DNA from 3 places in the Kitasatospora sp. NPDC051164 genome. Region 3 is predicted to be linked to each of the others. Evidence: riboswitches for the same ligand, from Rfam matches in the RefSeq annotation. Region 3 holds a riboswitch; each other region holds the start of a gene.
What was found. Region 3 has a riboswitch for cyclic di-AMP ahead of ACIBEC_RS36695 (LysM peptidoglycan-binding domain-containing M23 family metallopeptidase). Riboswitches for the same ligand answer to the same signal wherever they lie in the genome.
Positions count from the first base shown of each region.

Region 1 (6,810 bases), on a different contig from region 3:
GCCCTCGTCCACCAGGTCGAGGACGATGCCGGCGGCGCCGAGGGCCGGCCGGGCGATGTCGGTGACCGCCGCGGTGACGTCCCGGACGGTCACCGCCCGCGACAGCACCCGGGTGAGCGCCAGCAGCAGCGCCGTCCGGGCGGTGGCGGGCGAGCTCCCCTCGTCGGTCGGCGGCCGCTCCCGGTGACCGACGTCCGCGAGCAGCCCGGCGATCCGCACCGGCCGCCCGTGCACGTCCAGCATCACCTCGCCGGACTCCTCCACCCGCGCCACCTTGCCGCCCTGGCGCTGCACCCGGTAGCCGATCCGGTAGTGCCCGCCGGCGGCCAGCGCCTCGGCCAGCGCGGCCTGCACGTCCGGCAGGTCCTCGGGGTGGACCAGGCGGTCCAGCTCGGGGGCGGCGCCGTCCGGGGAGACCGGCCGCCCGGCCACCCGGAACGCCGCGGCGTCCCAGTAGCTCTCCCCGGTGACCAGATCGCGCTCGAACGCGCCGTGCCCGGCGGCCCGGACGGCGAGCGACAACAGCGGATGGGCCGACCCGGCGGGGCGGCCGTCCGCCCCCTCCGGCACCGGGCCGTCGGATAACCGGACGCCCTGCGGTGAGCGGGCGCCCTGCGGGAGCCGGGCGTCCGCGGCGTGGTCGAGCAGGTGGTCGATCCGGTGCGCGCAGGCCTCCGCGATCGTCTCCAGGACGTCCATGTCACGGCGCGGGACGGTGCCCCGGTGGGCCAGCGCGAGCGCCAGGACACCGACCGGCCGCTCGTCCACCACCATCGGCAGGGTGATCACGGTGACCATCCCGGTGCCCATGCCGGCGTTCCGGTTCGGGTAGTCGATGCCGGTGTGCTCCGGGCTGAGCAGGTAGGGGCGGCGCAGCCGCAGGGCCATCGCCGCGGGTAGCTCACCGGCCGGATCGACCACGCCGTAGCGCTCGTGCGCCCGCTCCGGCAGCCCGTGCGAGACGGTCAGCCGGAGCATCCCGGCGGCATCCGGCAGGTAGAGCGCGGAACCCTCGCCGGTGATCCAACTCGGGCCCTCGGCCAGGACGGTGCCGAGCAGTTCGGCGGCGCTGGTGCAGCCGAGCAGCAGGCGCACACAGCGCATCGCACTGCGCGTGGTCGAACCGCTGAGCGGGGTCCGGCGCTGGTCGGGAGTCCGGCTGTCGTCCTCGGAGGGGGGCACTGATTCTTAATACCCCATTTCCCCGGACGGTGGAGGGTGACCGAGCCGCCGCACCGGCCCCCGCCCACCACGGCCTGCGCACCTGGTCGGGCCGCTACGCCGGCCAGGTGCGCAGGCCGGTGGTGAGGGCGGTGATGAGGCGGTCCTGGGTGGTGGTGAGGTCCTCGGCGAGTTGGAAGGCGCCGGCGGTGGTGAGGGAGGCGAAGCCGTGGGCGAGGGAGCGGACGGTGCGGGCAGCGTGGATCGCCTCGGAGCCGTCGAGGCCGTACTCCCGCAGGACGGCGACGATCACGCCGACGAGCCGGGCGGCCGCCCGGGCCAGGTCGTCGTCGGACTGCGGGGCCTGGGGGAGGGCGTTGTAGCGGTGCGGGCGTTCGGTGGCGTACGCGTGGTAGGCGCGCAGGACGGTGGCGACGGCGTCGTCCCCGCTGCGGCCGAGGGCGGCGTCCGCGAGGCGGTCAGCCAGTTCCTCGGTGACCCGGACGGCGATCAGCTGCCGCAGTTCGGCGAGGCCGCCGCTGACGTGCTTGTACAGCGAGGGGGTGGCGACCCCGGCCCGGGCGGCGACGGCGGCCAGGGTGAGGGCGTCGGCGCCCTGTTCGTCGATGAGGGCGAGGGCGTGGTCGACGACCTGGTCGGGGGTCAGTCCTACGCGGGGCATGGTTTCGGCTTCTCCGTACGGAAGTCGGGCGACGGGTCGGGTCGGACGGCGGCTCGGTCGGGCGGCCGGGCCGGCGGTCAGGCGAGTTCGGCGAGGAAGGGCAGCAGGGCGTCCGCGGTGGCCTGCGGGTTGTCGGCCATCGGGTAGTGCCCGGACCCCTCGATCATCGCCTTCCGCGCGCCGAGTGCCGCGACCTGCCGGTCGGCGACGAGTTCCGGCTTCGGGAAGTCGGGGTCCTTGCTGCCCATGACCACCAGCGCCGGGCACCGCACGGCGGCCGTCCAGCCGGCCGGCGACGAGTCCCCGGTGACGTATCCGCGGGTGGCGGTCTTGCGGCCCGGGGTGCGCAGGGCGGCGACCAGTCCGTTCACGTAGCCGTCGAAGTCGGCGGGCTTGGCGCCGGGGAAGGCCATCCGGCGCAGGTAGAAGCCCCAGAAGGCGGGCCAGTGGACGAGGGCCGCGCTCATCAGGCGGAGGGCGCCGCGCATCAGGGCGCCGGGCTGCGGGTTCTCGACGAACGCGTCGATCAGGACGATCCCGGCGATCCGCTCCGGGGCGTCCCCGGCGGCCTTGACGACCGTCGCGCCGGTGTAGGAGTTCCCGGCGAGGACGGCGCGTTCGATGCCGAGGTGGTCGAGCAGGGCGAGGACGTCGCCGGCGATGGCGGCGGGGCCGTAGTCGTCCCAGGCGATGGAGGATTCGCCGAAGCCGCGCAGGTCCATGGTGACGACGCGGTGGCCGGCGGCGACGAGCAGCGGGCGCAGGTGCCGGTACGCGGCCCGGCTGTCGAGCATTCCGGGGAGCAGGACGACGGGGGTGCCGTCGCCCTGTCGGGTGTCGTCGAAGGCGATCCGCCCGCCGGGGACGGTCAGGTACTGGGTGTCCGGGCTGATGGGGGCGTTCATGGTGGGCCTCCTCGGTCCTTCGCTGCGACATCGGCGCTGCTGCCGATAGCCATAAAGCTAAGGCTAATAGCCTTAGCCGTCAAGCCTCCGGCCGAAGAGAGTCTCGAAGGAACTGTCGAAGAGGGCGTTGAAGAGGGCGTCGACGGGAGAGGGGAAGGCCGGCTCGCCTCAGATCCCCTCGGGCTTGAACGGGTCGTGCTCGCTGAGCAGCTTCTCCAGCCGGGCCTGGTCGACCCGGCTGACGATCTCGTTCGACTCGTGCCGGTCCCGGATCACCTTCGCCAGGGTGAAGGAGGAGGTGACGGTGTAGAGGAGGCCGATCCCGAGGAATGCCCGGGTCCACCCGCCGACCGGCAGGTAGGCGATCCCGACGGCGAGGGCGGTGCCCGACAGGGCGAAGGAGAGGATGGCCTGGATGTAGTACGCGGCCGTCGTGCGGTTCTGCATCGGTGCGCTCATGGCGTCAGGATGCGGCCGCCCGGCCGGGCCGCACATGAGTAGGAGTACTCAGATGGGGTGCTCGTATGAGGGGTCGTTCGTTGACGTCCGATCACTCGCTCCACTGCCGTCCCGGACGGATGGCTTGGAATCAGGGCGTCCTAGGATTAACGTTTGATAACGCAGCGCGGTCGTCAACGCCGTTCCCAGACGGCACCGTGCGCCGTCGCCTAATCCCGCCGACCGGCCTCCGGGCAGGTCAGGGAGCCGGGGAACCATGTTCCTTGGGGTGAATCGGCGGGGCTCCGGCCCGGCCGTAGGAGACCTTCCTGCTCCGAACCCGTCAGCTAACCCGGTAGGCGCGAAGGAAGGAAAGGAGCGCGCCTCCGTGGCGTCGACGCACACCCCGGCACACCCGGCCGGCCCCGCAGCCGGTACCCAGCTCCTCGACCACCCCGGCGCGGACGGGCCCGAGGCCCTCGGCCCGGAGGCCGAGGCCAACCGGCACCGGATGCCGCGTCAGACCCGCGGCGCCTCCCCGCTGCTCGGCGTCACCGCCGTCGCCGCCACCCTCGGTGCCACCGGCTTCGCCTCGGCCACCCCGGCCGTCGCGCCCGCCGTCGAGGCCCCCGACGAGACCCCGGTCGCGCTCGCCGCCGACCCCGGCCTCGCGCTCGCCGCCCGCATCCAGCAGCAGGCCGACAGCCAGCGCACCGCCGCCGAGGAGGGTGCCCGCGTGCAGGCCGCGCAGGAGGCCGAGGCCAAGGCCGCCGCCAAGGAGGCGGAGGCCAAGGCCGCCGCGACGGAGGCGGAGGCCAAGCGCGCCGCCGCCCTCACCCTCCCGGTGAAGGACTACCGGCTCTCCGCCCACTACGGTCAGAGCGCCCGCTACTGGGCCAACCTGCACACCGGCCTGGACTTCGCCGCCGACACCGGCACCCCGGTGTACGCGCTCGGCCAGGGCACCATCACCTCGGCCGGCTGGTCCGGCTCGTACGGCTACCGGATCGTCGAGACCCTGCCCGACGGCACCGAGATCTGGTACTGCCACCTCTCCTCGATCATCAAGGGCTCCGGCGGCGTCGCCTCCGGCCAGCAGATCGGCAAGGTCGGCGCGACCGGCAACGTCACCGGCCCGCACCTGCACCTGGAGGTGCGCCCCGGCGGCGGCGCCCCGGTCGACCCGGAGCCCTGGCTCCAGCAGCACGGCCTCAACCCGTAACGGACACCCGAAAGCCCCCGGTCGCACGCTCGGTTCGAGCGGCCGGGGGCTTTTCGCGGCGTCTCACTCCTCCGCGGGCAACTGCGCCACGTACGCGTCGATCTCCTCCTGGCCAGGCTCCGGCGCCAGCTCGGGGAACTCCGCCACCAGCAGCCGCGGCAGCCCCGGCACCGTCCACTCCCCGAACAGGTCGAGCGCCGCGTCGACCGCCGCCTCCTCGAACTGCCCGAAGTCACCGGCCAGCTCGTCCGGCATCGGCCGCCCGAGCGCGGTCAGCTCGGCCAGGTTGCGGTAGCTGCGCCGCATCAGGCCCTGCTCCAGCAGCCGCCGCGCGCCGTCCGTGGCCATGCCGACCGACAGCACCCGGCCCGGTCCCCAGCCCCGCTCGTCCGGCTCGTCCAGCCAGCCGGCCGGCACCAGCGACTCGTACGCGGCCAGCCGCTCCTCCTCCGGGAGCTCGCCGAAGCCGGTCAGCCAGTGCCGCACCGCCGCCTCGTCCGCGACGTCCACCCCGTACGCGTGCAGCAGCAGCGCGTACAGCCGGGGCCAGGTCACCAGGTCGGCGCGGCGCAGCAGTCCGGCCGCGACCTCGCCCTGCCACTCGGCCTCCGCGTGCAGCCGCTCCTGGCGCTTGGCGTTGAGCCGCCGGACCGCCCGCTGGTGGTCGATCAGCAACCGGACCGCGTCGCCGTACGCGAGCGGGTCCTCCTCGGGGGTGGGTTGGACGTACAGGTGGAGCCGCTCGTACAGCAGGTGCTCCACCGCGTCGGAGGTCAGTTCGGGCCAGCCGTCGTGCATCCTGCCCTCGCCCAGCTCCAGCAGCGCCAGCACCGCGCGCAGCGGCGCCTCGGCCACCGGCGTGCGGCCCTGCTCGGCCGCCCAGGCGAGCAGGTCGGCGGCCCTGGTGCGCGGGGCGAGTCGCAGGTCTTCGTCGTTCATAGTCCGAACGGTAGCCTCCGGGGGCCGGTAGGGTCGGCCGCCATGGTCCCCGTACGACTCACCGGCCCCCGGCTGGCCATCCGCGAGTACCACCACACCGACGGCGACGTGGACGCGCTGCACACCCTGTTCGGCGACCCGGAGGTCACCCGCCACCTGCCGTTCGAGCCGTACGACCGCGAGACCTGCGCCGACCAGATCGAGCTCTACCTGGAGGAGGCGATGGCCGGCGAGCGGGACACCTACCGGCTCGCCGTCACCAGGCTCGCCGACGCCGAGGACCCGCAGGACGCGACCCCGATCGGACACGCCGCACTCACCCTCGGGAAGCACCGCGCCGCCGACCTGGGCTGCGTCCTCGGCCGCGATTTCCGGGGCCGAGGCTACGCGGGCGAGATCACCGGCCTGCTCTGCGACTTCGCCTTCCACACCCTGGACCTGCACCGGCTGACGGCCTCGGCCGAGGTGGGCAACACGGCCTCCGCCAAGGTGCTCACCCGACTCGGGTTCCGGCTGGAGGGGCGGGCCCGGCACGACCGGCTCGAGAACGGCGTCCGCTCCGACTCGCACCTCTTCGCGCTGCTCGTCGACGAGTGGCCGGGCCCGACCGGCTGAACCCCCACGGCGCGCCCGTGTGGCCAGGGAGACCGGCGGGCCGGGGGACCGGGGGCCGGGGGACCGGGGGCCGGGGGCCGGGGGCCGGGGGGTTAACCCCACCCCAGATCCGCCAGGCCTCCGGATGCCGCCGCGACCTGCGGTCCGGCCAGACTGGACGACGTCAGCGAGCACGAACGACCGTCAGTACGAGGGGCCGGGGGCCGGAACATGAGCAGCAGCCGAAGCACACGGGACCACGAGTGGGACGTCCTGGACGGTCACGGCGACGACCCGCGCCCCGCCCGGGCCCACCGGACCGGACAGCCGCCCGCCTTCTGGACGGCGCCGTTCTCCGCGCACTACTACCGCGAGGTCGGCTACGTGCTCAGCGGCCTGCCGGTGGCGATCGCCGGCTTCGCCGTCGCGATCACTCTGTTCTGCCTCGGCCTCGGCACCTTCGTCACCGTCCTCGGCCTGCCCGTGCTGGCCGGCCTGACCATCGCCGCCCGGGGCTTCGGCCGACTGGAGCGGGCCCGGGCGCGGGGCATGCTGGCCCTGGACGTTGCCGGCCCGAAGCCGGTGCGCCCGGTCCGCCCGGGCAACTGGGGCGCGATCACCGCGCGGCTGGCGGACGGGGCGGGCTGGAAGGCCGCGCTGTACCAGGTGGTGATGTTCCCCTGGGCGATCTTCAGCTTCACCATGACCCTGGTGTTCCTGCTGCTCGGCTGGGCGATGGCGCTCTACCCGGTCTACCACTGGGTCTTCCCGACCTACACCGGCTGGCGCGGGTACCAGCTGTTCGACTACACCGACGGCCACCACGTCCGGCACGTCTACTACGTCGAGGGGATGTGGCAGATCGCCGG
Region 1 is NZ_JBITFB010000044.1:43,484-50,293, forward strand. It holds gene ACIBEC_RS41585 (SpoIIE family protein phosphatase) at 1-1,182, opposite strand, end outside; gene ACIBEC_RS41590 (TetR-like C-terminal domain-containing protein) at 1,277-1,843, opposite strand; gene ACIBEC_RS41595 (alpha/beta hydrolase) at 1,921-2,748, opposite strand; gene ACIBEC_RS41600 (YiaA/YiaB family inner membrane protein) at 2,917-3,207, opposite strand; cyclic di-AMP (ydaO/yuaA leader) riboswitch at 3,404-3,562, shown strand; gene ACIBEC_RS41605 (M23 family metallopeptidase) at 3,575-4,408, shown strand; gene ACIBEC_RS41610 (hypothetical protein) at 4,472-5,347, opposite strand; gene ACIBEC_RS41615 (GNAT family protein) at 5,390-5,962, shown strand; gene ACIBEC_RS41620 (sensor domain-containing protein) at 6,173-6,810, shown strand, end outside.
Region 1: another riboswitch for cyclic di-AMP. It lies ahead of ACIBEC_RS41605 (M23 family metallopeptidase); the one in region 3 lies ahead of ACIBEC_RS36695 (LysM peptidoglycan-binding domain-containing M23 family metallopeptidase).

Region 2 (6,810 bases), on a different contig from region 3:
CGCTGGAGAGCGCGGCGGTCGCGTCGCTGACGCCGGCCGACGAGGCGGGCGCCGAGATGATGCAGTGGACCCGCAGCCTGCTGCGCGACCCGAGCCTGGAAGGTGCCTGGCAGCGCGTCCATGCCGACTCGGAGGTGCGGCTGCGCGCGGTCCTCGCCGACCGCTGTCCGGAGGGCGCCGATCCGCTGGAGATCCGGCTGGCCGCCGCCGCCGCGACAGCGGCGATCCGGGTGGCCCTGGAGCAGTGGGCCTCTTCCGGGGCCCCCGCGGCCGGCCCGGGCTCCCCGCGCGACCTGGGGGCCCGCTGCATGCGCGAGCTCACGGCGGGGCTGCGGCTCTGGGAGCGGGTGTCCTGAGCCGGGGGTGCGTCGGGCGTGGGGCGTGGTGGCTGCCGAGCCCGGCGGTTGGCGGATGACGGCGAGCAGCTGACAGGGTTCAGGGTTCAGATGTCAGATGACAGATTTCGAAATCTGTCATCTGAACTCTGTCGGTTGAAAGCCGTCGGCCGTTCCCCGCGACCTCCCAGCCCGCCATCAGCGATCTCCCAGCTGGCGCTAGGGTTGATCACTGCGCCCTGACAGGGGAACCGGGGTGACCTCCTCGGATGTCCCCAGCGGAGGGGTCCGGAGTTCGAGGCGTGGGAGCAAGTAGGACATGGGTCTGACGAGCCACAAGGTGCTGGCGCTGACCGTATTGATCGCCGTCGTGGTGATGGGGGGTACGGTCTGGCTGTGGCCCAGGATGGCCAGGACGACCTGGCAGGCGGTGCTCGGCCGGATCGGCACGCTGCTCGCCACCCAGTTCGCGGTGCTCGCGGCGCTCGGCCTGGTGGCGAACAACTACTTCGCCTTCTACAGCAGTTGGGACGACCTGCTGGGTACCGGTGACACCGGCCCGGTGGTGATCCACAACAAGGCGGACGCCTCCGGTCGCCTCCTGGTGGAGACGATCGGCCACGCCTCGGTCAAGGGCGGCGGTGCGGTGGGCCGCGAGCCCAGCCAGTCGGGCGAGATCCGCAAGGTCCGGATCGACGGCGCGGTCAGCCGGCTGTCCACCGAGAGCTACGTCTACCTGCCCCCGCAGTACTTCCAGCCGGAGTACGCGCAGAGGAAGTTCCCGGCCGTGATCGTCAGCACCGGGTTCCCAGGAATCGCCGAGAACCTGATCACCCGCTTCAACTACCCGGGCGCGGCGCTCAAGCTGCTGCAGGAAGGCCGGATGCAGCCGACCGTCCTGATCCTGATGCGCCCCTCGCCCGCGCTGCCGCAGGACACCGAGTGCGAGGACATCCCGAACGGCCCGCAGTCCGACACGTACTTCACCAAGGACGTGCCCTCGGCGATCCAGGCCAGCTTCCGGGTCTCGTCCGACCCGCAGGCCTGGGCCTTCATGGGCAACTCGACCGGAGGCTACTGCGCCCTCAAGCTGGCCATGCGCCACCCCGACGTGTTCCCGACCGCCGTCGCGCTCTCGGCCTACTACGACGCCGCCGACGACCCGACCACCGGTGACCTGTTCGGCGGCAGCAAGCAGCGCCGCGACGAGGCCAACCTGATGTGGCGGCTGAAGAACCTGCCGCAGCCCAACGTGTCCGTGCTGCTGGCGGGCACCAAGAAGGGCGACGGCGACTACCGGCGGGAGACCGAGGCCTTCGTCGAGGCGGCGCGGAGCCCGATGAAGGTCTCGTACAGCATGCTCGAGAACGGCGGCCACAACTTCGAGACCTGGAGCGCGCTGCTGCCGTCCTCGCTGGAGTGGCTGTCCCAGCACCTTGCGGTGCCGAACCCGACCGCCTGACGACCGACCGCCTGACGACCGACCGCCTGACGACCGGCCGCTTATCGGCCGGACCCCGGGGCCCAGCCGCGGGCCCGAGGTCCGGCCGTCACGGGTCTCAGGCCACCCGCTCCAGCGAACCGGTGTGCAGCTGGCCGACCCGGCCGCCCTCGCCCTCGAAGGTCCAGAAGGCCCGCACCGTCAGCTTGTTCAGGTCCATCACATGGCTGACGGTGATCCCGCTCTGCTCCGTCCAGCTGACGAAGTAGATCTCCGGTGCGACCTCGGCGACGTGCAGCCGCACGTCCTCCCACTGGCCCGCGGACTCGCCGAGGCCCTCCCAGCGCAGCCGCGTGCCGTCGGCCGAGTAGGTGTTGCGGAAGGCCGCGCCGTTGTCGGCCCGGAAGACGTAGGTGCGGCCGGCGAAGGCGGGCAGGGACGCGATCATGGTGGGGCGGCTCCTCGTTTCGGGCTTTGGTGCTCTTGTGCACTGCGGAAATGTCAGGCCTCCAATTTATCCGACCGGGTGCAGTCGGTCAGATCTTTGCCACGGTACGGATCGCCACCGCGCCGCCCGCCGGGGTGTGCGACCGGCACATGGACACCCGCCGCGCTCCGGTCCTACCGTCCACCCATAAGACGCACCCCTGCGAGACTCACCCCAGCGAGACGCACCCCCACCATGCCCGTCCACACCACCGGCATCGTGACGGTCGGCGGCACCCGGCTGCTGAGCGGCCTCGACCGCCTGGAGCCGGCCTGGGCGCCGGAGGCCGAGAGCCAGGTCGACGCCTGTCTCGGCTGACCATCCCGCCAGGCCTTCGGCCGAGCACCCGGACGGGCACCGGGCCAGGAACCCGGACAGGCATCCGGCCGGGCCGGGGGATTGATCAACTCTGCCGCCACACAGCGTCGTTGATCGACACCACTGTGAGCGGCACGACAACCGGACCGACGGAGTTGTCCGTTCACGCACAGCCTGCCTAGCCTGCAACGGTCGTCCGCCCTCGCGGACCCCGCCGCCGGGACGCCGAGTCCCGTCCACCCGTCGGCGGGTCACCGAGCACCACGCGGACGGGAGCGGGGGAACCAAGGTCGGCGCCCGGCCCGCGCGCTCACGCGTACGGGTCGTGGCTAGGGGTGAAGCTGTTCCACAGGCGGCAGGGCCAACTGCAGCCCGAACCCGACAGCTAACCTCGCAGGCGTCGCAGAGGCCCGCTCATGCCCCAGCCTGCTGTCCGGCGCGCCACGCCGCGCCACGCCCGCCCCTCCCGCCGCAGCCGCAACACCGCCTTCGCCGCCACCGGGGCGCTCGCCATCAGCGGCGCCGGCCTGTTCGGACTGCCGTCCGTGAGCAGTGCCCAGGCCGCCACCGCGCCGACCGTCACCCAGGACCGGCTCGCCCCCGCCACCATGGTCGCGGGCAAGGCCAGCACCGCCTCGCTCGGCCTGCACTCCTCGGCCTGCTTCACCGCGAAGACCGTCGGCGTGGGCGTGCGGGACGCGCGCGGCACCAACCTCGACTTCCCCGGCAACGCCTCCAACGTGCAGATCTGCCCGAGCGGCGTGAACTTCACCAGCGGCGCGCGCACCCTGCCCGCCGGGACGTACACCCAGTTCGGCTTCTGGCAGGACCTCGGCGGCGTCTGGCACAACCTGCTCTCGCAGCAGCTGGTGGTCTCGGCCACCGCCACCCCGGCCCCGGCCCCGACGGCCACCGCCACCCCAGCGCCGACCTCCACGCCGACCCCGACCCCCACGCCGACCCCGAGCGCCACGGCCAGCCCGACCACCCCCGCGCCGTCCTCCCCGGTCACCGGCAAGTCGCTGACCTGGTCGGACGAGTTCAACGGCTCGATCTCCTGGGGCCAGCGCTGGGTCGGCGACAAGAGCACCTCGTACAAGTACGGGAACCACAACCCGGACGACAACAAGCTGGACTGGCTGAACAAGAACAACGTCAGCGTCGCCAACGGGGTCGCCACCTTCACCGCCGCCCCCGGGGGCCCGGCCCTGGAGAACGGCAAGCAGTCCTGGAACACCGGCTTCCTGACCACCGAGGGCTCCGGCGAGGGATTCCAGGTCAAGACCGGCGACTACGCCGAGACCCGGGTCAAGCTGCCCGCGGGCACCGGCGCCTGGCCGGCCCTGTGGACCTGGAAGAACGGCAACGGGGAGATCGACTCCTTCGAGTACCACCCCGACAACCCGAACCTGCTGGAGCTGACCAACCACGTCAACCCCGGCAACCCGAAGTACTACACCGACGCGAGCGCCATCGCGAAGGACCAGTGGGTCGTCAAGGTCTTCTCGGACGGCAAGGGCGTCGGCGCCAACTGGTCGGCGTACCTGATCCTCAACCTCTCGGTGTGCGCGGGGCAGTACCACCCCGCGCCGCAGGGGGCCTCTCCGATCACCATGGCCGCCGACTACGTCCGCGTCTACCGCTAACCGGTAGGACGTCTCACCGGTCGCCGCAAGCCGGCAGCCGCTCGCCGGCGCCCGGCGCCCGGTGGGAGGACGTGGTTCAGGAACCGGCAGTCGTCTCGACCACCGTGATGTCGAACGGCTGCCGGTTGTTGCTCTCGTCCCGGTCGTCCGCGCTGCGCACCGCGACCCAGCCGCCGCTCAGTTTTCCCAGGGGCAGGTCGGGGTCCAGACGGACCGGGACGAGGGCGGTCGCGGTGCGCAGCGGCGGCAGCCCGGGCCCGAAGACGCAGCGCACCCGGTGGCCGTTCTGCAGCACCCCGCAGTTGTCGGGGTAGTAGGGCCCCTCGGGGGTGACGCCCTTCGGCAGGGTGACCACGACCGTGAACGGGGAGGCGGTGGTGTCCGGGCCCCTGTTGGCGACGAAGCCGTGGACGGTCGTGCTGCCGCCGGGCGGCGCCGCCGGGGCCGGGTCGATCCGGACCACCTCCAGGTCGGAGTCGGACGGCGCGGCGACCACGGCGGGCAGGGTGGACACCTCGGGGACGGCGGACGCGGTCGGCGCGCCCGGCGCGACGACCTCCACCGCCGGACGGGGCTCCGGCCGACGCAGCGCCCAGGACGGGCTGGTGGCCGGCACCGCCACCGTGCAGCCCGCCACGACGGCCGCGACCAGCACGGCCCCGCCGTACCTCCTGCCCCTCGTGCTGCCGTGCGATCCCGTGTCACCGCAAGACCCAGCGCTGCCGTGCGATCCCGAGCCACCTCCTACGACGCCCCGTACGTCCTGCTGCTCCATGCCGCTCACCGTGCCCTCGTGCTTCGGCCGCCCGCACCGTCGCGGGCCGCGTCCGCACCAGGGTGGCCGAGCTGTCGCCGCGACCGGGGCGCATCCCGACCCGCCCCGCCGCCGTCCGCTCGAACGGAGGACGTGCGGTGTCGGCCCGGCGGCCCGTGTCGGAAAGGGGGGTTGACGAGGCGTCAGGCTGGTGGCCCTCAGGGGGCGAGGACCTGCCCCAGTCGGCCGGCGATCTGGCGCATCACCGGTACCAGCGAGGCGGCCCCGGCCTGCTCCTCCAGGGCCCGGATGCGGGCCTCCGGCCCGGAGACCGAGAGCGCGGTGGGCGTCGGCGCGCCGGGGACGGCGAGCGCGATGCAGCGGACGCCGATCTCCTGCTCCTGGTCGTCGACCACGTAGCCGCGCTCGCGCGCCTCGGCGAGCTGGTGCAGCAGCTCCTGCGGGTCGGTGACCGTGTACTCGGTGTGGGCCGGCAGCGGGTTGGGGCCGAGGGCGGCGCGCGCCTCGTCCTCGGGCAGCTGGGCGAGCAGTGCCTTGCCGACGCCGGTGCAGTGCGGCTGCACCCGCCGCCCGACCTCGGTGAACATCCGCATCGAGCGCCGCGACTGCACCTGCCCGACGTACACCACCTCGCCGCCCTCCAGTACCGCCAGGTTCGCGGTCTCGCCGGTGGCCTCCATGAGCTCGGCCAGGTAGGGGCGGGCCCAGCTGCCGAGCAGCCGCCCGGCCGTCTCGCCGAGGCGGATCAGCCGGGGGCCGAGGGTGTAGCGGCGCGCGGTGTCCTGGCGGACATAGCCCTGCTGGACGAGGGTACGAACCAGTCGGTGGATGGTCGGCATCGGGAGGCCGGAACTGGTGGAGAGCTCGCTGAGCGTGGCCACGCCGCCGGCGTCGGCCAGCGCCTCCAGGAGTTGGAAGGCGCGCTCGACGGACTGCACGCCGCCGCTCGCGCGGTCGGAGCCTGTCGTCGATGCTGTGTCGGGGGTCGCAACCACCGGCGTTCCCTTCGCTGTCGGGGAGGAGTAGAGTCCCGGCGACCTCTTCAACAAACCGTTGAAATTCTGTATCGCGGAAACTAGTCTCCACCTTACAGAATCGAACTCGCCGACAGGCGGGTAACGATCGAGGAAGTTCCCGAGGAAGTTCCCACCGGAGCTCCCTTCGCCAGGCTCAACCGTCTTAGGAGTGTCCTGCTCATGGCTGCAGATCAGGGGCCCGTCGGCACCTCCCCCGCCGCTCCGGTCGTCACTGTCGCCGGTCCGCGCGTCCACCGGGCGGAGGAGGTGCTCACTCCGGAGGCCGTCGCCTTCGTCGTCGGCCTCCATCGCGCCTTCGAGGACCGCCGGCAAGAGCTCCTGGCCAGGCGGAAGACCCGCCGCGCCGAGATCGCGGCAGCCGGCACGCTGGACTTCCTCCCCGACACCGCCGACATCCGCGCCGGGGACTGGAAGGTCGCCGAGGCGCCCCGCGCCCTCCAGGACCGCCGGGTCGAGATCACCGGGCCGACCGACCGCAAGATGGTCATCAACGCCCTCAACTCCGGCGCCAGGATCTGGCTCGCCGACTTCGAGGACGCCACCTCCCCGACCTGGGAGAACGTGGTCAGCGGCCAGGTCAACCTGATCGACGCCTACGAGGGCCGGATCGACTTCACCACCCCGGCCGGCAAGGCCTACGCCCTCAAGCCCGCCGCCGAACTCGCCACCGTCGTGGTCCGCCCGCGCGGCTGGCACCTGGACGAGAGCCACCTGCTGGTCGACGGCACCCCGGTCGCCGGCGCCTTCCTCGACTTCGGCCTGTACTTCTTC
Region 2 is NZ_JBITFB010000001.1:211,811-218,620, reverse strand. It holds gene ACIBEC_RS00935 (TetR family transcriptional regulator) at 1-356, shown strand, start outside; gene ACIBEC_RS00930 (alpha/beta hydrolase-fold protein) at 655-1,797, shown strand; gene ACIBEC_RS00925 (phenolic acid decarboxylase) at 1,895-2,224, opposite strand; gene ACIBEC_RS00920 (hypothetical protein) at 2,459-2,581, shown strand; cyclic di-AMP (ydaO/yuaA leader) riboswitch at 2,805-2,989, shown strand; gene ACIBEC_RS00915 (hypothetical protein) at 2,998-4,227, shown strand; gene ACIBEC_RS00910 (hypothetical protein) at 4,304-4,882, opposite strand; gene ACIBEC_RS00905 (IclR family transcriptional regulator) at 5,200-5,997, opposite strand; gene aceB (malate synthase A) at 6,199-6,810, shown strand, end outside.
Region 2: another riboswitch for cyclic di-AMP. It lies ahead of ACIBEC_RS00915 (hypothetical protein); the one in region 3 lies ahead of ACIBEC_RS36695 (LysM peptidoglycan-binding domain-containing M23 family metallopeptidase).

Region 3 (6,810 bases):
CCGCGACAGGACACCCCGGGCCCGACCCGCCCGGGTCCTCCCCCGACGGCCGTGTGCGTGGGCGAGTCGATGGCGGTCCTGCTCCCGGACCGCCCGGGCCCACTGGAGTCGGTGGAGAACTTCCGGCTCGCCGTCGGCGGCGCCGAGTCCAACGTGGCCGGCGCACTGACCGCGCTCGGCGTGCCGACCGCCTGGGTCAGCCGGGTCGGCGACGACGGCTTCGGTCGGCGGCTCGTCGCCGAGGTCGCCGCCCGCGGCGTGGACGTCTCGGCGGTCGCGGTCGACCCACACCGCCCGACCGGCGTCTACCTCAAGGAGGTCGGCGGCACCACCGGCCACGATCACGACCTCGGCCCCGGCCGCAGCCGACTGCACTACCACCGGCGCGGTTCCGCGGCCGCCGCGCTCTCCCCCGCACTGCTCGCCGACCCGGCCGCCGCCGCACTGCTGGCCGGCGCCCGTCTGCTGCACCTGTCCGGCATCACCGCCGCGCTCTCCGACGACTGCCTCGCCCTGCTGCGCGCCCTGCTCGCCGACCGCCGCCCGGACCGGCTGGTCAGCTTCGACCTCAACTGGCGCCCCTCACTCTGGCACGACCGGGACCCGGCCGTACTGCCGCCGCTGCTGGACGCCGCCGACCTGCTGCTGCTCGGCGCCGACGAGGCGCAGGCCGCCTTCGGCACCGGCGACCCCACCGCCCTGCGCCGCCGCTTCCCCTCCCCCGCCACCCTCGTGGTCAAGGACGCCGACCGGCACGTCATTGCCCTGGAGCGGGACGGCACGGCGGTCACCGAGCCGGCCCTCGCCGTCGAGGTGGTCGAGGCCACCGGCGCGGGCGACGCCTTCGCGGCCGGCTACCTGGCCGGCACCGTCCGGGGCCTGGACCAGCGCCGCCGGCTGCGGCTCGGCCACCTGAGCGCCGCCTGCGCGCTGACCGCCCACGGCGACCAGGCCGAGCTGCCGCCCGCCGCCGTCGTGACGGCACTGCTCGACGCCTCCGCCGCCGACTGGGCCGCCACCCGGGTCACCGCGGCCGGCATCACCGGCCCGACCCTGCCCACCGACGGCGCCCACAAGGCCGACCGCCCGCACCCCTCCGACCGCCCGCACCCCACAAACGGAGCACCGCCCACCGACCGAACGCCGCCCGCCGGCCGGGCCTGGGCCCGATGAGTAGCCACCCCAGCCCTCGAAGCGGAGCACGATGAGCCAGACCGTCACCCGCGCCCTGCGCATCCTGGCCCAGCTCGGCGAGGGCGAACGCTCCCTCGACCAGCTCGCCGAGGTGCTCGGCGTCCACAAGACGACCGTGCTCCGGCTGCTCCAGAGCCTCGAAGATGAACGATTCGTCTACCGCGACGCGGCCTACCGCTACCACCTGGGCGCCGGCCTCTTCGCCCTGTCCGGTCTGGCTCTGGAGCAGCGCGGCATTCGCCGGATCGCCGCCCCGCACCTGGCCGAGCTGAACGCCGCCACCGGCCAGACCGTGCACCTGGCCGCGTACGAGGGCGGCGAGGTGGTCTACATCGACAAGTTCGACTCCCGCCATCCGGTGCGGATGTACTCCCGGATCGGTCTGCGCGCCGCCCTGCACAGCGCCGCGGTCTCCAAGGTGCTGCTGGCCGACCTGCCGCTGCCCGAGCGGCGCCGGGTGGTGGCCGGGATCGACTTCGCCCCGCACACCGAACGCACCCTCATCACGCCCGGGGCGCTGCTCGCCGAGCTGGAGAAGGTCGCCGCCCAGGGGTGGGCGCAGGACCACGCCGAGCACGAGGCCTTCATCAACTGCGTGGCCGCACCCGTCCGGGACGCCAGCGGGCGGGTCGTCGCCGCCGCCTCCATCTCCGTCCCGGACGTCGTCCTCCCGTACGAGCAGGTCCTGGACCTCCTCCCGCAGCTGCTCGCCACCGCCCGCGCGGTGTCGGCCGACTGCGGCGGCCTACTCGACCACAGTTGACGGATCATCACGACAGTCCGAAGCAGCCGCCGAGAACTCCAAGGAGCAAGGAACCCCCATGTCCTCCGACAAGATCGAGATCCGCACCGACGGGGCCCCCGCCCCCGCCTGGATGTTCTCCCAGGGCATCCGCAAGGGCCCGATCCTGCAGGTCTCCGGCCAGGGCCCGCAGGATCCGGCGACCGGCGAGTACCTCCACCGCGGCGACGTGAAGGCGCAGACGCGGCGCACCCTGGAGAACGTCAAGGCCATCGTCGAGGCCGGTGGCGCCACCATCGAGGACGTGGTGATGTTCCGCGTCTACCTCACCAAGCGCGCGGACTTCCCGTTGATGAACGAGGTCTACGCCGAGTTCATCGAGGAGAACGTCAAGCCCGGCGGCGTGAAGCCCTGCCGCACCACCGTCTTCGTCGAGCTGCCGCAGGAGCCGATGCTGGTCGAGATCGACGCCCAGGCCGTCGTCGCCTGACGATCCAGCCGACCCGAGGGCCCGGACCGCACGTCCGGGCCCTCGGCATTCCCCGAGGCCTGCTTGCCACGCTTCGCCAGCAATATTAGGTTAGGCTCACCTAACTATCTGGAGGTCCGTCCATGAGCCTGCCAACCGGCGACACCGAGGTGCCCGAGCCCACCACCGCCGAACGGATCCACAGCCTGCTCAGCACGACCTCCTCGCTCGCCGTCCGCGCCCTGGGCGAGCAGCACGACCTGGACGGCCCGGTCTCCGCCCACGGCTCCCGCCTGCGGCTGCGCGCCCCGCTGGACACCCCGCTCACTGTCGCGGCGGCCCACGCCGCCGAGGGCCTCGCCGTCGTCCTCGATGTCACCGACGTCGCCCCCGTCGCCGTCCGCGACCGCGTCCGCGCCCGCCTCACCCTGGCCGGCCGGCTGCACCTGGCCCACCTCGCCGACGACAGCCTCAGCGTCCACCTGCGGGTGGACGTCGCCCACGCCGTCCTCGCCACCCCGTACGGCACCGGCGCGGTCACCGCCGCCGACCTCGCCCTCGCCGCCCCCGACCCGATGGCCCGCCACGAGGCCGCGATGCTCACCCACTTCGCCGACGACCACGCCGACGCACTCGAGGTCCTCACCCGCCTGCTCGACCCGGTGCTGCTCGCCCGGAACCCGGACGTCCGCCCGCTCGCCCTGGACCGCCACGGCCTGGTGCTGCGCCTGGACCACCCCGACGGCCACCGCGACGTCCGCCTGGTCTTCCCCGAACCGGCCCGCGACACCGAGGACTTGGGCCACAGGATGCACGACCTGCTGGCCGCCGCCCGGTACGGTCAACCGGCCCACCGCAGCTGAGTCGCCGGCTCACCGCCCGGCCGCGTCCTCCTCACGTACCGCCCGGGCCACCACCGGCGCACCGCGAACGCCACCCCGATCCCACCCCGACCCCGCCCCGAAAACGAACCGCCGACCCCGAAAACGGCAGCGGCCGGCCCGGCTCGCGAGGAATTGAATCCCGCGAGCCGGGCCGGCCTGGGCGTGTCCCGCGCCCATGTCCACTGCACGGCGATCACCCGGTCGAGCGGTCACCCGACATGACCATCCCGGAGGATCGATTCGCTCCGCAGCAGCGGTGGTTCCTGAAACCCCGACAGGGTCAGAGCGCGACGCCGTGCGCGCGCAGGTAGGCGACCGGGTCGATGTCCGAGCCGTACTCCGGGCCGGTGCGGATCTCGAAGTGCAGGTGCGGGCCGGTCACGTTGCCGGTGGCGCCGGAGAGGCCGAGCTGCTGGCCGACGGTGACGGTCTGACCGATCTTCACACCGATCACGGACAGGTGCGCGTACTGGGCGTAGTGGCCGTCGGCGAGCTTGATCTCGACCTCGTTGCCGTAGGCGCCGCCGTTGCCGGCCTTGACCACGACACCGTTGGCGACGGCGCGCAGCGGGGTGCCGGTGGAGGCCACGAAGTCCTGGCCGGTGTGGTGGCCGGAGGCCCACATCGAGCCGGCCACGCCGTAGGCCTCGCCGAGCACCGGGTGGGCCAGCGGCGCGACGAAGCCGGAGGCGGCGGCGACCGGAGCGGCGGTCACGGCCTGGGCCGGAGCGGCGGTCTGAACCTGGGTCTGCACCTGGGTGGCCGGCTTGGCGGCCTCGGTCTTGACCTGGACCTGGGCCTGCGGCTTGGCGGCCGAAGCGGCCTGGGTGACCGGAGCGGCCGGCTTGGCGGGCTTGGCCGGGGCGACGTCCGCGGACGGCGCGGCGGCGTGGCCGGCGATCGCGAACTGCTGGCCCGGGAAGATCAGGTTCGGGTTGGCGCCGACGACCGAGCGGTTCTGCTCGTACAGCGCGTGCCAGCCGCCCTCGACGTGCTTGGCGTCGGCGATCTTGGACAGGGTGTCGCCGCTGACGACGCGGTAGCTCTCGTGCGCGGCGGCCGGAGCGGCCGGGGCCGGCGCGGCCTGGGCCGGCGCGGCGTCGGCGGCGGTGGTGGAGGCGGCGGCCTGCGGGGCCGGGGCGACCGGGGCGGTGTGGGCCTGGGCGCTCATCGCGGTGACGAGCGGGAGGGCGAAGGAGACACCGGTGACGGCGGTGGCGATGCCGATGCGGGCGGCGCGGGGCAGGGCGATACGACGAGCCTGAGCAGGCATGGAAGTTTCCTCTCCGACGCCTGCGAGGTGAGCTGTCGGGTTCGGGCTGGAGTTGCCCGGCCGCATGCGCGGCTTCACCCCAAGCCGGCCCTGGACGCCGCGCCCTGAGGCGCGAACTTCCGGTCCGGCGACTTACCTGTGGGTCCCCCGCTCCTGCCGTACAGAGTTCAGTTCGAACCACCGGGAAGCGGCAGGACTCGGCGTTCCACCCGGTGGATCCGTCCGGACTGGCCGGGCGGTCGCTGAACTAAAACCCATCCGTTCGGGTGAAGCAATGTCGATCTCTTGAATCGGCAACCATCCCCCGGGGCGCAGTGACTCTCCGAATGATCCGCTGCACGGTGCGCATGCGATCCATTCACCCCGCGCCACTGATCCACGACCCTGCGCCGACATCGACGGCACTGCGCGGTCGTCCGCTCACGCACCGCACACCACCGACACACCCGCCGGTGACCCTTGTCACGCGGGCCTCACGGGGAGCAGGATCGGGCCGTGGCCACTTCCGAGGCCGGCACCCTGCGCCTGGGCACCGCGCAGGGTCGCTGGGTACTACTGGCGACGGTGCTCGGCTCCAGCATGGCGATGCTGGACGGCACCGTGGTGAACGTCGCCCTGCCCCGCATCGGCGCCGATCTCGGCGCCTCCCTGGCGTCCCTTCAGTGGACGCTGAACGGCTATCTGCTCACCCTGGCAGGCCTGATCCTGCTCGGCGGCGCGCTCGGCGACCGGTACGGAAGGCGCCGGGTCTTCCTCATCGGCGTGGTCTGGTTCGCCGCCGCCTCCGCGGCCTGCGCCGCCGCGCCGAACATCCAGGTGCTGATCGCCGCCCGCGCCGTCCAGGGCATCGGCGGGGCGCTGCTCACCCCCGGCTCGCTCGCCATGCTCCAAGCCGTCTTCGACCCTGACGACCGCTCGGCCGCGGTCGGGCTGTGGTCGGGCCTCGGCGGCGTGTCGGCCGCGGTCGGCCCCTTCCTCGGCGGCTGGCTGGTGGACGGCCCGGGCTGGCGCTGGATCTTCCTGCTGAACCTGCCGCTCGCGGCCGCCGTGATCACGGTCACCACGCGGTACGTGCCGGAGAGCCGGGACGAGAGCGCCACCGGCCGCTTCGACGTGCTCGGCGCGGTGCTCGCCGCGTTCGCCCTCGGCGCGATCACCTACGCGCTGACCGCCGCCGGGGAGGGCGTGTCCGCCGTGGTCTGGGTCAGCGGGTTGATCGGTGTGGTGCTCGGCGTCGCCTTCGTGGCCGTCGAGCGCCGCGCGCCCGATCCGATGCTGCCGCTCGGCCTGTTCTCCTCCCGGCTGTTCACCGCCGTGAACCTGGTCACCCTCTGCGTGTACGCGGCGTTCAGCGGCGTCTTCTTCCTGCTGGTGGTGCAACTGCAGATCGTCGCCGGGTTCTCGCCGCTGGTCTCGGGCTTCGCGCTGGTGCCGATCACGGTGCTGATGCTGGGGCTGTCGGCGCGCGCCGGGCGCCTCGGCAAGCGGATCGGCCCGCGGATCCCGCTCACCGTCGGCCCGCTGCTGTGCGCCGCCGGGGTGCTGCTGATGCTGCGCATCGGCCCGGGCTCCTCCTACTGGGCGGACGTGCTGCCCGCCGTCACGGTGATGGGCTGCGGCATGACGCTGCTGGTCGCGCCGCTGACGGCCACCGTGCTGGCGGCCGTCGAGGTCCGGCACGCGGGCATCGCGAGCGGGGTGAACAACGCCGCCGCCCGCGCGGCCGGCCTGCTCGCGGTGGCCGCCCTCCCGGCCCTGGCCGGACTGAGCGGCGACGCCTACCGCGTGCCGTCCGCGGTCGACTCCGCCTTCCACACCGCGATGCTGATCTGCGCGGGCCTGCTGGCCGGCGGCGGGCTGATCGCCTTCGCCACCGTCCGGGGCAACGTCCTCGCCCCCGAGGACCACCTGGTGGCCGAGCCGGACTGCGCGTGGACCTGCGGCACCACCCCGCCGCTCGACCCGGGCCACGTCCACACGCACGAGGGCCCCGTCACCGGTCCTTGAGTTCTAGGGATCGTTGCAACACCCCAGCTGGGGAGTGCAATGACCTTCGAGATCCGCGAGGAGCGGACGGGGCAGGGCCGTCGCAAGCTGACGCGTGAGCGGGAGGAATACTTCCGGCTCGTGAAGCAGGGTGCCGGCTATGTGGAAGCCGCCCGTGCGGTCGGCATCAACCTCCGCACGGGCAAGCGATGGCGCAACGGCCGGAACGCCTCCGGTCAGAACAGGGCGGCAGCACCGGTCA
Region 3 is NZ_JBITFB010000031.1:102,819-109,628, forward strand. It holds gene ACIBEC_RS36675 (sugar kinase) at 1-1,173, shown strand, start outside; gene ACIBEC_RS36680 (IclR family transcriptional regulator) at 1,205-1,957, shown strand; gene ACIBEC_RS36685 (RidA family protein) at 2,016-2,426, shown strand; gene ACIBEC_RS36690 (DUF2470 domain-containing protein) at 2,549-3,268, shown strand; gene ACIBEC_RS36695 (LysM peptidoglycan-binding domain-containing M23 family metallopeptidase) at 3,570-4,562, opposite strand; cyclic di-AMP (ydaO/yuaA leader) riboswitch at 4,565-4,745, opposite strand; gene ACIBEC_RS36700 (DHA2 family efflux MFS transporter permease subunit) at 5,058-6,569, shown strand; partial or broken gene ACIBEC_RS36705 (helix-turn-helix domain-containing protein) at 6,609-6,810, shown strand, end outside.